Regions from separate parts of the Halomonas sp. DP8Y7-1 genome, predicted to be linked through region 1. Evidence: predicted binding sites of a transcription regulator. Region 1 holds the regulator's gene; each other region holds the start of a gene.
The links. Region 1 encodes sigma-54, which starts transcription at its own class of promoters, with help from an activator protein. Its sites were predicted from a motif close to TGGCACNNNNNTTGCTNT; they were not measured.
Positions count from the first base shown of each region.

Region 2: a site for sigma-54 is predicted at 1,843-1,860, ahead of urtA (urea ABC transporter substrate-binding protein). Genes of this name have one in related genera too.
Region 3: a site for sigma-54 is predicted at 1,874-1,891, ahead of KUV41_RS08270 (nitrate reductase). Genes of this name have one in related genera too.

Region 1 is NZ_JAHVIN010000012.1:117,015-120,373, forward strand. It holds gene ptsN (PTS IIA-like nitrogen regulatory protein PtsN) at 1-295, opposite strand, end outside; gene hpf (ribosome hibernation-promoting factor, HPF/YfiA family) at 302-610, opposite strand; gene KUV41_RS14825 (RNA polymerase factor sigma-54) at 791-2,203, opposite strand; gene lptB (LPS export ABC transporter ATP-binding protein) at 2,396-3,121, opposite strand; gene lptA (lipopolysaccharide transport periplasmic protein LptA) at 3,121-3,359, opposite strand, start outside.
Region 2 is NZ_JAHVIN010000007.1:60,594-63,952, forward strand. It holds gene KUV41_RS11025 (non-ribosomal peptide synthetase) at 1-796, shown strand, start outside; gene KUV41_RS11030 (4'-phosphopantetheinyl transferase) at 873-1,667, shown strand; gene urtA (urea ABC transporter substrate-binding protein) at 2,031-3,281, shown strand.
Region 3 is NZ_JAHVIN010000005.1:672,347-675,705, reverse strand. It holds gene KUV41_RS08270 (nitrate reductase) at 1-1,724, opposite strand, end outside; gene KUV41_RS08265 (ANTAR domain-containing response regulator) at 2,332-2,937, shown strand; gene KUV41_RS08260 (CmpA/NrtA family ABC transporter substrate-binding protein) at 2,934-3,359, shown strand, end outside.

The DNA of each region.
Region 1 (3,359 bases):
GGTCCACCGGTTCGCCGTCGATGGCGTCGAAATCAATCGGCTCTGCCAGCTTGAGAAAGCCAGAGATAGGGGCCTTGCAGTGAGGGTTGCGAGCATGCGGAATGGCCACGCCATTGCCGATGCCGGTGCTACCCAGACGTTCGCGGCCGATCAGGCGACTGAAGACTTCCTGGCTATCCAGGCTTGGTGTGTTCTGCGCAATGAAGGTGCTGAAAAATTCCAGCACCCTCTTCTTGCTGCCCCCCGGGACGTCAAATAGCGTGCGCTCGGGGGGGAGAATGGCATCCAATGTCATGAGAGGTCAGCGAATTCCGGCGCCTTGGGCGCGGGCTTGGGATTTTTCCTTGTGCTTGACGAGCTGGCGGTCCAGCTTGTCGGCAAGGGCGTCGATGGCGGCGTACATGTCGCCGTCCTGGGCTTCTGCATGCAGGTCTGCACCGGCAGCGTGAAGCGTACAGGCAGCCTGTTGGCGCTCCTTCTCCACCGAGAGGGTGACCTGCACATTGGTGATGTTGTCGTAGTGGCGCTCCACACGGGCGAGCTTCTCTTGTACGTAGTCACGCAGGGGATCGGTCAATTCGACGTGGTGGCCGGTAATGTTGACTTGCATGACAAGGCTCCTTGCTCTTGCGGGTGGTAGCTCGATTGTAACCCTTTTTCCGATCCTGCAAACCCCCCTGCTTCTACGCATTAAGACGCAGATGTCGTGCGATATTTCAAGCGCTTGCGCTTTTCATGTAACTGCGCTACGCGCTCTGCTCGCTGCCTGTCTCGAGCCATCTGACCGGGCTCAGCGCAGGCGCTTGCGCTCGCTTGAAGAGGGAATATTCATCGCTTCTCGATACTTGGCGACGGTGCGTCGGGCGACGTTGACACCGTCTTCGGCGAGCAGCTCCACCAATTTGCTGTCAGACAGCGGTTTGCGAGGCGGCTCCTGCTGGATCAGCGACTTGATCATGGCGCGTATGGCAGTGCTGGAATGGGCATCCCCATCCTGGCCCACCTGGCTGGAAAAGAAATACTTGAGCTCGAACACTCCCCGTGGCGTATGCACGAATTTCTGGGTCGTCACCCGTGAGATGGTCGATTCGTGCATCTCGACCTTGGCCGCAATGTCTGCCAACACCAGTGGTTTCATGGCGGCTTCACCCTGCTCGAGGAAATCGAGCTGCCGCTCCATGATTTCGCGTCCGACCCTCAACAGGGTGTCGTTGCGGCTTGCCAGGCTCTTGATCAGCCAGCGCGCCTCCTGCAGATGGTCCTTCAGAAACTGGTTGTCCTGGCTCTTGTCGGCCCGTCGGATCAAGGCCGCATAGTCGGGTTGAATGCGCAGGCGTGGCATCGCCTCAGGGTTCAGCTCGACGCGCCAGCCTTCTTCGGTGTGGCGGACCACCAGATCGGGAATGACATAGTCGTTGTCGCTGTCGCCGTACTGGCTGCCAGGCCTAGGGTCGAGGCCACGGATCAGTTCGATGACATCGTCCAGCTGCTCTTCGGTCAGGCTCAGGCGGCGCTTCAGCAGACGACGATCACCGCTGGCCAGCGCCTCGAGAAACTGGCGTACCAGTCTTCCCGCCTGGGGCAGAAGGGGGGTGTCACGGGGCAGGCTGTCCAGTTGCAGCTGCAGGCATTCGCGCAAATCTCGGGCAAATACACCGGTAGGTTCGAATTGCTGCAGCCTGGCCAGTACCGACGCCACGTCCTGCAGGGGCGGGGCAGCAGCGTCGTCATCGGCCAGGCCCTGGGCGATATCGTCAAGGTGTCCCACCAGGTAGCCATCGCCGTTGACCGCGTCAATCAGGCACTCTGCGATGCGCCTGTCATTATCATTGAGGTCCAGCAGGGCCAGCTGCCAGCTAAGGTGGCCATGCAGGGATTGCCCGCTGGCCTGGCGCTCGAAGTCGGGCGCCTCGGCGCTGCCGGCCGGGGCGGTGCCAAGGTCTTGATAGGTATCGGACCAGTCGCTGTCGACCGTTAGCTCGGAGGGGATCTCGTCGGCCCAGTCATCGTCCTTGCTGTCCTTGACCTGCAGCTCGCCAAATTCATCCTCCAGCTCGAGCATCGGGTTGGCCTCGAGCGCCTGCTGGACTTCCTGGCGCAGGTCCAGCGTGGAAAGCTGGAGCAGGCCAATAGCCTGTTGCAGCTGAGGGGTCATGGTCAGCTGGGTGCCGATCTTCAGCTGCAGTGACGCCTTGAGGGCCATGATGTGACTTCCGTTCGTGGAGCTGAAAAGCCTTACCCTAACGGCGGGTCAGGTACCATGCAAGCTTCTTGCCAACTTGTGGGCAGGGGATGGCGCGCAGGGCTTGCTGTGCTCCGCATGCGCGTCAGTGCAAGGTCGAGCGGGCGCCATGAAGACCCTGCCAACATAGCGGCCCGGCAGCGCCCATGGTGGTCAAAGGCGAAAGTTTTCGCCGAGATAGACTTCCTTGACGCGCTGGTTGGCAAGGATCGACTCGGCACTGCCTTCGGCGATGATCTGGCCGTCGCCGACAATGTAGGCGCGGTCACAGATGTCCAGCGTCTCGCGCACGTTGTGATCGGTGATCAAGACGCCGATGTCACGAGCCTTGAGCTGGCGAATGATTGACTTGATCTCGCCGACGGAGATCGGATCCACCCCGGCAAAGGGTTCGTCGAGCAGAATGAAGGCGGGTTCTGTGGCCAGGGCTCGGGCGATCTCGACCCGGCGTCTTTCCCCGCCGGACAGGCTCATGCCCGGGTTGTCACGAATGTGGCTGACATGGAAGTCTTCGAGCAGTTGCTCAAGGCGCGCCTGGCGACCGTCGCGGTCGAGGTCCTTGCGGGTCTCGAGGATCGCCATGATGTTGTCGGCTACGGACAGCTTGCGGAAGATGGAGGCTTCCTGGGGCAGGTAGCCAATACCCGCCAGTGCCCGTTGGTGCATGGCCGCGCGGCTCAGGTCGTCATCGTCGATGCTGATGGTGCCAGCATCCGCCCTGACCAGTCCGACGATCATGTAGAAGGAGGTGGTCTTGCCGGCGCCGTTGGGGCCCAACAGGCCCACGATGCTGCCCTGTTCGATGGACAGGCTGATGTCCTGGACGACGCGGCGCTTTTTGTAGCTCTTGGCCAGATGGCGAGCGTGGAGAGTCTTCATCAGTTTCCTTGGCTTTCCGGCTCGAGGGTCATGCGAATGCGCTGCTGGCCGTCGACACCCTGTGCGCTGGAGCGAGCCTGGACGACGCGGCGATCGAGAAAGTACTCCAGGTAGGCGCCGTCGAAGGTGTCATTGGCCTTGTGCAATTCCGCCTGGTCGATGAGTTCCATGCGGCGCTCGGCAACATGGTAGACCACCTTCTTGCCCCAGCCCTTGACCACCGGCTCTTCCGGCGAAG
Region 2 (3,359 bases), on a different contig from region 1:
CGAGTTCATCGCCAGCGGGGAAGGCGAGGAGCTCAGCATGCTGATGCGCTTCCTCGGCGGCGGCAGGGAGAGCGGTAGTAAGCTGTTCATGGTTCATGCAGGCTACGGCAACAGTGATGTGTACAGGACGTTGGTCGACGCCATGGGCGAACACTACGCCTGTTACGGCATCGACAACTACAACCACACCGTGGTCCAACCGGAAGCCTCTTTGATCAATATTGCAGCGCTCTACCTCAAGGTCATGGAGGAGCATCTGGCGGTGGATCAGGAGGTGCGCCTGCTGGGTTGGTCACTGGGCGGCAATATCGCCACCGAGATGGCCTGGCAGCTGGAGCAGCGAGGCTTCACCAAGGTTCGTCTGTACCTGCTGGACACCTACTTCAACATGGGGGACGCGGACTTTCTTGGTAACGCCAAGGACGTGCGCGATGATTTCGAGCAGGAGTTGGTCAACAAGGGTATCCCGCCGGATGAGTTTCTGTTGAACCGCTGGGAGGAGCTGTACGAGGTCAACCGTGACATGCTGCGCTCCGCCCTTGAGCGACCGCTGAAGAGTACTCAGGTCGTGCTGTTCAAGGCGCTGGAAGAGGTGGCGCCCGTCGAGGGCCGGCCTGGTGGTGTCCCCGATGATCTGGTGCTGAGCTCGGTCTTTGACAATAACGTTGCCGAGTTCTCACGTACGGTACCCGCCCTCATTCCATGCCCGGGAGTGACCCATATGGGGATGCTGGATGCCGTTGACTGGATCGCCGAGGTGCTGGTCAACGACCTGACCGACCCCTTGAAGACGTAAGCGTATCGGCGAAGGTGATGCAGTATGTCAAATGTGACTGCCTGAGCCGTTCAGCCCCCGTCGGTCGAGAAGGGGAATGAGCTTCATCTCGATCGGCGGGGCTGGCACTCCGCTCACGGGCGATCGACAGGCCTACGGCCAGCCCTTCCAGCTGAGGGCACTGCACCGGCCTGGGCTCGCTATCGCTGGCTTCTGGCTCGCTAGCAGTGGGGCGGTGCAAATGTCGTGGGCGCGCAGCAAGGAGCCTGTGCGACAGGCGCTGGCCAGGGTGCCGTTGCCGTCCGAATTGGAGGGCGCTGTAGCGAAACGGCGCGATGAGTACCGGGCCGGGCGACTCTGCGCGGTCTATGCGCTTGGTCTGTTGGGCATCGACAGCGGGGTGCCGGGCAGGGGGGCTGACCGTCTTCCGCGGTGGCCCCCTGGCGTGCTTGGCAGCATCTCTCACTGCAGCGATCTGGCGTTATCCGCCGTGGCACCCTCTGATTTATATGCAGGGGTGGGCATTGACGTGGAGCAGTGTCTGGACGCTGATGAGGCCGATAGCGTGGCAGAGGTGGTCGCGAGTGGTGCTGAACTCCTGCACCTTCCAGGGTGGCTATCGAGGTCTATGGCGGTGACGCTTCTTTTCAGTGCAAAGGAGGCGATCTACAAGGCCATCTTTCCTGATCTAAAGCGCTACGTGGACTTTGCGGAGGTCTGTCTGCATCGTGCGCTGCCTGGCCTTCTTGTCTTTCGTCCGTCGTGCGCATGGCAATCTGCTGGACCAGCCCACGGGAGGGCGCCTTGTCACGAGCATATCGAGTGGCCTGTGGCCTTCCATATTGAAGCGGGGAAGGTCATCACCCTGTGCCTGCTCGGGGGTGAGTCGTAAGGCGGCTCTTAGCGGGATGGCGCGGAACGTCTTGAAGAACGTTACTAAGGCTTTGGGATGGCAGACGTCAACGTCTGCTTTTGGTGCAAGTCGGCTAGGGTGGCTGCACCAAGAGGGTGCCTTTGCCAGTCCGAAGAGAACCGGGAGATAACACCGGGGCCCGTGAAAACATAAGTGGCATGGAACTTGCTTTGTCAGAGTGAGGCGACGATCGCGCACCGCGACCTGTCGCCACGACTCCGATAACGACAACGTCACCCTGGAGAATTTCCCATGTCCTTAGCTTCGGCCTCTGCTGTGCTCAATCCTGCCCGCCGTTCCTTGGCGCTTTCTGCCTTTGCGCTGTCAGCACTGTCTGTGGCGATGGCGGCTCCCGCCGTTGCCGACGAGGACCCGATCAAGGTCGGCATCCTGCATTCCCTGTCCGGCACCATGGCGATCAGCGAGTCGACGCTTAAGGACACCATGCTGATGCTGATCGAGCAGCAGAATGAAGCGGGGGGATTGCTGGGTCGCGAGCTGGAGCCGGTGGTGGTTGACCCGGCATCCAACTGGCCGCTGTTTGCCGAGAAAGCGCGTGAGCTGTTGGCCCAGGATGAGGTCGACGTGATCTTCGGCAACTGGACCTCGGTCTCTCGCAAGTCCGTGTTGCCGGTGGTGGAAGAGCTTAATGGGCTGCTGTTCTACCCGGTTCAGTATGAGGGGGAAGAGTCCTCCGAGAACGTCTTCTACACCGGCGCTGCACCGAATCAGCAGGCCATTCCGGCCGTCGACTACCTGATGAACGATGTCGGCGTGGAGCGCTGGGTGCTGGCGGGTACCGACTACGTCTATCCGCGCACCACCAACAAGATCCTCGAGGCCTACCTGAAGTCCCAGGGGGTGGCCGACGAGGACATCATGGTCAACTACACCCCTTTCGGTCACTCGGATTGGCAGAACATCGTCTCCGAGATCAAGCAGTTTGGCGGAGCGGGCAAGAAAACCGCCGTGGTCTCCACGATCAACGGCGACGCCAATGTTCCCTTCTATCGTGAGCTGGCCAATCAGGGCGTTGATGCCGCTGATATTCCAGTCGTCGCCTTCTCCGTAGGTGAGCAGGAGCTGTCCGGCCTGGATACGGCTCCCTTGGTAGGCCACCTGGCAGCCTGGAACTACTTCATGAGCGTCGACGAAGACGCCAACTACGACTTTATCGACGCCTGGTACGACTACACAGGGGACGACAACGCCGTGACCAACGACCCCATGGAAGCTCACTACATTGGCTTCAACATGTGGACAGAAGCGGTGCGCAAGGCCGGTACCACCGAGGTGGACGCCGTCAAGGAAGCCATTATTGGGGTGTCGGTGCCCAACCTCACCGGTGGTTACGCCACCATGATGCCCAACCACCACATCACCAAGCCCGTGCTGATCGGTGAAATCCAGGACAACGGCCAATTCTCGGTCGTGTGGGAAACGCCCTCCACCGTCGCTGGGGATGCCTGGTCAGACTACCTGGAAGGCTCCCGCGATCTGATCAGCGACTGGCGTGCACCGCTCGAGTGCGGCAACTACAACGTGGTGCAGGGTAGCTGCGGCGGCGGCGCCGACGTTGCTGCCACGGAGTGACATTCGCTACCAAAAACACGGCCGGGGCGCCATGACGTCCCGGCCAGGACCACGCCCATCATGATGCCCTTGACGATC
Region 3 (3,359 bases), on a different contig from region 1:
AACAGCCGCGGTGTGCCCCGCGGAGCGGAGCGGGTGACCGGCCATTGAATGGGTGCCAAGGCGTCGTACTGCTGCCGGGTAAGTCCCGCCAGGCCCGAGATATCGAAAGCGCGCTGACCGTCGTTGTCGAGACCTGACAGTCGCGCATGTTCGTCAAATATCTCGGCCGGATGGGTGTAGGCGAAGGCCTCCCCCAGACCCAGGCGGGCGGCCACCTGACACAGGATCCACCAGTCATGGCGCGCCTCTCCGGGCGGCGGAAGAAGACCACGCTGACGTGAAATGCGCCGCTCGGAGTTGGTCACGGTGCCGTCCTTCTCGGACCAGCCGCTGGCCGGAAGAACGATGTCCGCCAGCGCCACCAGCTCGGTATCCTCCATGCACTCGGACACGATCACCAGCGGACAGCGGGCGATGGCGGCGCGAACACGATCACTATTGGGAAGGCTGACCAGAGGATTGGTGGCGATAATCCATAGCGCTTGAATCTCTCCCCGCTCCAGCGCCTCGAACAGCTCGATCGCCTTGTAGCCTGGACCTTCGGGCAGCGTGGCGGTCACCGTCTGAGTCGACCAGAAGCGTGCCACCCTCTCCCTCGCGCCCGGCGCGTGGTAATCCATGTGTGCCGCCAATTGGTTGGCCAGGCCACCGACCTCACGCCCGCCCATGGCGTTGGGCTGCCCAGTGATCGAGAACGGTCCCGCCCCGGGCAGCCCAATCTTGCCGCCGGCCAGGTGGCAGTTGAGGATGGCCTGGCACTTGTCGGTACCGCTGGTCGACTGGTTGACCCCCTGGGAGTAGAGGGTCACCACATGCAGCTGAGTGGCAAACCAGTAGTAGAAGGTTTCCAGGCGCTCAGGGTCCAGGTCGCACGCCGCCGCGACCGCATCGATATCGGGAGCATCGACCAAGGCCGCTTCCAGCGCCTCGTCACTGCCATCCGTATGACGCTGCAGGTACACCCTGTCCAGTCGCTGATGGCGCGCCATCCACGCAAGCAGCCCGTTGAACAGCGCCGCATCCGAGCCTGGGCGAAGTCCCAGGTAAAGATCGGCGATCTCGCAGCTGTCAGTGACGCGTGGGTCGATGACCACCACCCTCAACAGGGGATTACGCGACTTGGCCAGCCGCAGCCGCTGGTAGAGCACCGGGTGGTTCCAGGCCAGGTTGGATCCCACCAGCACGACCAACTCCGCCTCCTCGAGATCCTCGTAATTGCAGGGCACCGCATCGGCACCAAAGGTCCGCTTGTAGGAGGCGACAGCAGAGGCCATGCACAGACGCGAGTTGGTATCCAGGTGCGGGGTACCGATGAACCCCTTGAACAACTTGTTGGCGACGTAATAGTCCTCGGTCAACAGCTGTCCCGACAGATAGCCAGCGATGGCACCTGGCCCCGCGGCTTCGCGTATCTTGAGCAGGCGCTCGGCGAGCGTATCCAACGCCTGCTCCCAACGGGTCTCGTGACCATCGACCCGCGGCATCATCAGGCGGCCGTGATGGCCCAATGTCTCTGCCAGCGCGGTTCCCTTGACGCACAGACGCCCGAAGTTGGCGGGGTGAGAGGTATCGCCTTCGACCACGGCGCTCCCCCCTTTGGCACTCAGCGCGACACCGCAGCCAACACCGCAGTAGGGACAGGTGGTCAGCGTGCCTGCCTGTTTGCCATCGCCATGGTCGAGGATTGGCTGGGCTGGCACGCCGTCATGATCTGTCTGGGTCATCCCCTTCTCCTGTGAGCCATCACGCAAAACGCCCACTCAGCGTCTGGCATGGCCAGGAGCTGAATGGGCGTCTTTGCCGAGGAAACCCCACATTGGATTTCCGTTGCGCGCAGACCTGCCGCTGTCCGATGTCTGCGCTTTCCACTACAGAAGCAAACCTCGTGCCATCTTGGCAGGAACCCCCTTCCAGGTTGCCGGCAGCCAGGGCAGGTGCGCCCGGTGACACCGGCTTTCCGCTCCGCCCGAGGGCGACCGCCTGGCTGTTGCGTGAAGGCTCACGCTCTGGGCCCGCCAGGGCATTGCCTGCGGCTGAACGAGGCGGTCATGCACCACGACGTTCACCGCGAAGCGTTGTTTCGCACCCATCCGGTGCAATTCGCGCCCCTTGCCTGCCCGCCCATCCCTTCAACCCTCGGTGCACCGTAGCCGTGCATCGCTATCACTCTGATTAAAAAAGATAGTTAGCCAGGTGGAACACATATTGCCGCCAGCGAAGCCTAGACGCCGCCCTGAGCTGTCAGCTGACACCAGAGGCAAGTTGCCACCACACAGTGCATCCACCCACACCGTTACCTTTACCAAGCGCCCGACAAGAGCCATGCCTTCTATGCCGATGCCTGAACCTGACACCTTGAGTGTGCTGCTGGTCGACGATGAGATCGTGCGCGCGGCCATGGTCGAAGAGGCCCTGGCCAACGATGGCCATCGGGTCGTCTGCCGGCTTAGCAGCCCGGCAAGCCTGAATGACATGGTGCGCCAGCATCAGCCCGATGTGGTCATTATCGACATGGAATCCCCCGACCGGGACACCCTGGAGAGCATGGCCCTGCTGCAACGGGAAAATCCCAGGCCCGTGGTCTTCTTTGCCGATCAGCATGATCCGCAATCCCTCAAGGCAGCGGTCAAGGCGGGGGTCAGCGCCTACGTCGTCGACGGCCTGGCCGCCAACCGGGTCAAGGCCGTGATCGAGGTTGCCATCGCCCGCTTCGAGGCCTTTCAGGGCATGCGCAGAGACCTCGACAAGGCTCGCAATCAGCTGGCCGACCGCAAGCGCATCGAACAGGCCAAGGGCCTGTTGATGAAGCACCAGAGCTGCGATGAAGAACAGGCCTACCGGATGCTGCGCAAGCTGGCCATGGACCGCGGCCAGCGCATCGCCCAGGTCGCCCAGAACGTCATCGATATTCTCAAACCACTGGAGCAGGGATCATGAGCATAGGGAAGGCCACTCAGGCATCGACCAGCGCACCAGAGCTCGCAGGATTGACCCTTGGCTTCGTCCCGCTGCTGGACGCGGCACTGCTGATCATCGCCAGGGAAGGCGGCTTTTTCAGCGCGCAGGGCCTCGATGTCAGCCTGTCACGAGAGAACGCCTGGTCGACACTGCGCGACAAGGTCGCTGCCGGACTCCTCGATGGTGCCCACATGCTGGCGCCCATGCCACTGGCCATGAGCCTGGGTCTGTCACGGGCGCCCTGCGAAACGCTGGCCGCGATGGTACTGGGCCGCCAGGGCAATACCCTGGTGCTGTCCCAGCGGCTGGCCAATGCGCTGGATGTGCGCAGCGACCTGCCCCGCCCGCAAGGCTCCGCCTTGGCCCTGCGCGACTGCCTGACCCGGGGTCTGGCCAAGCCT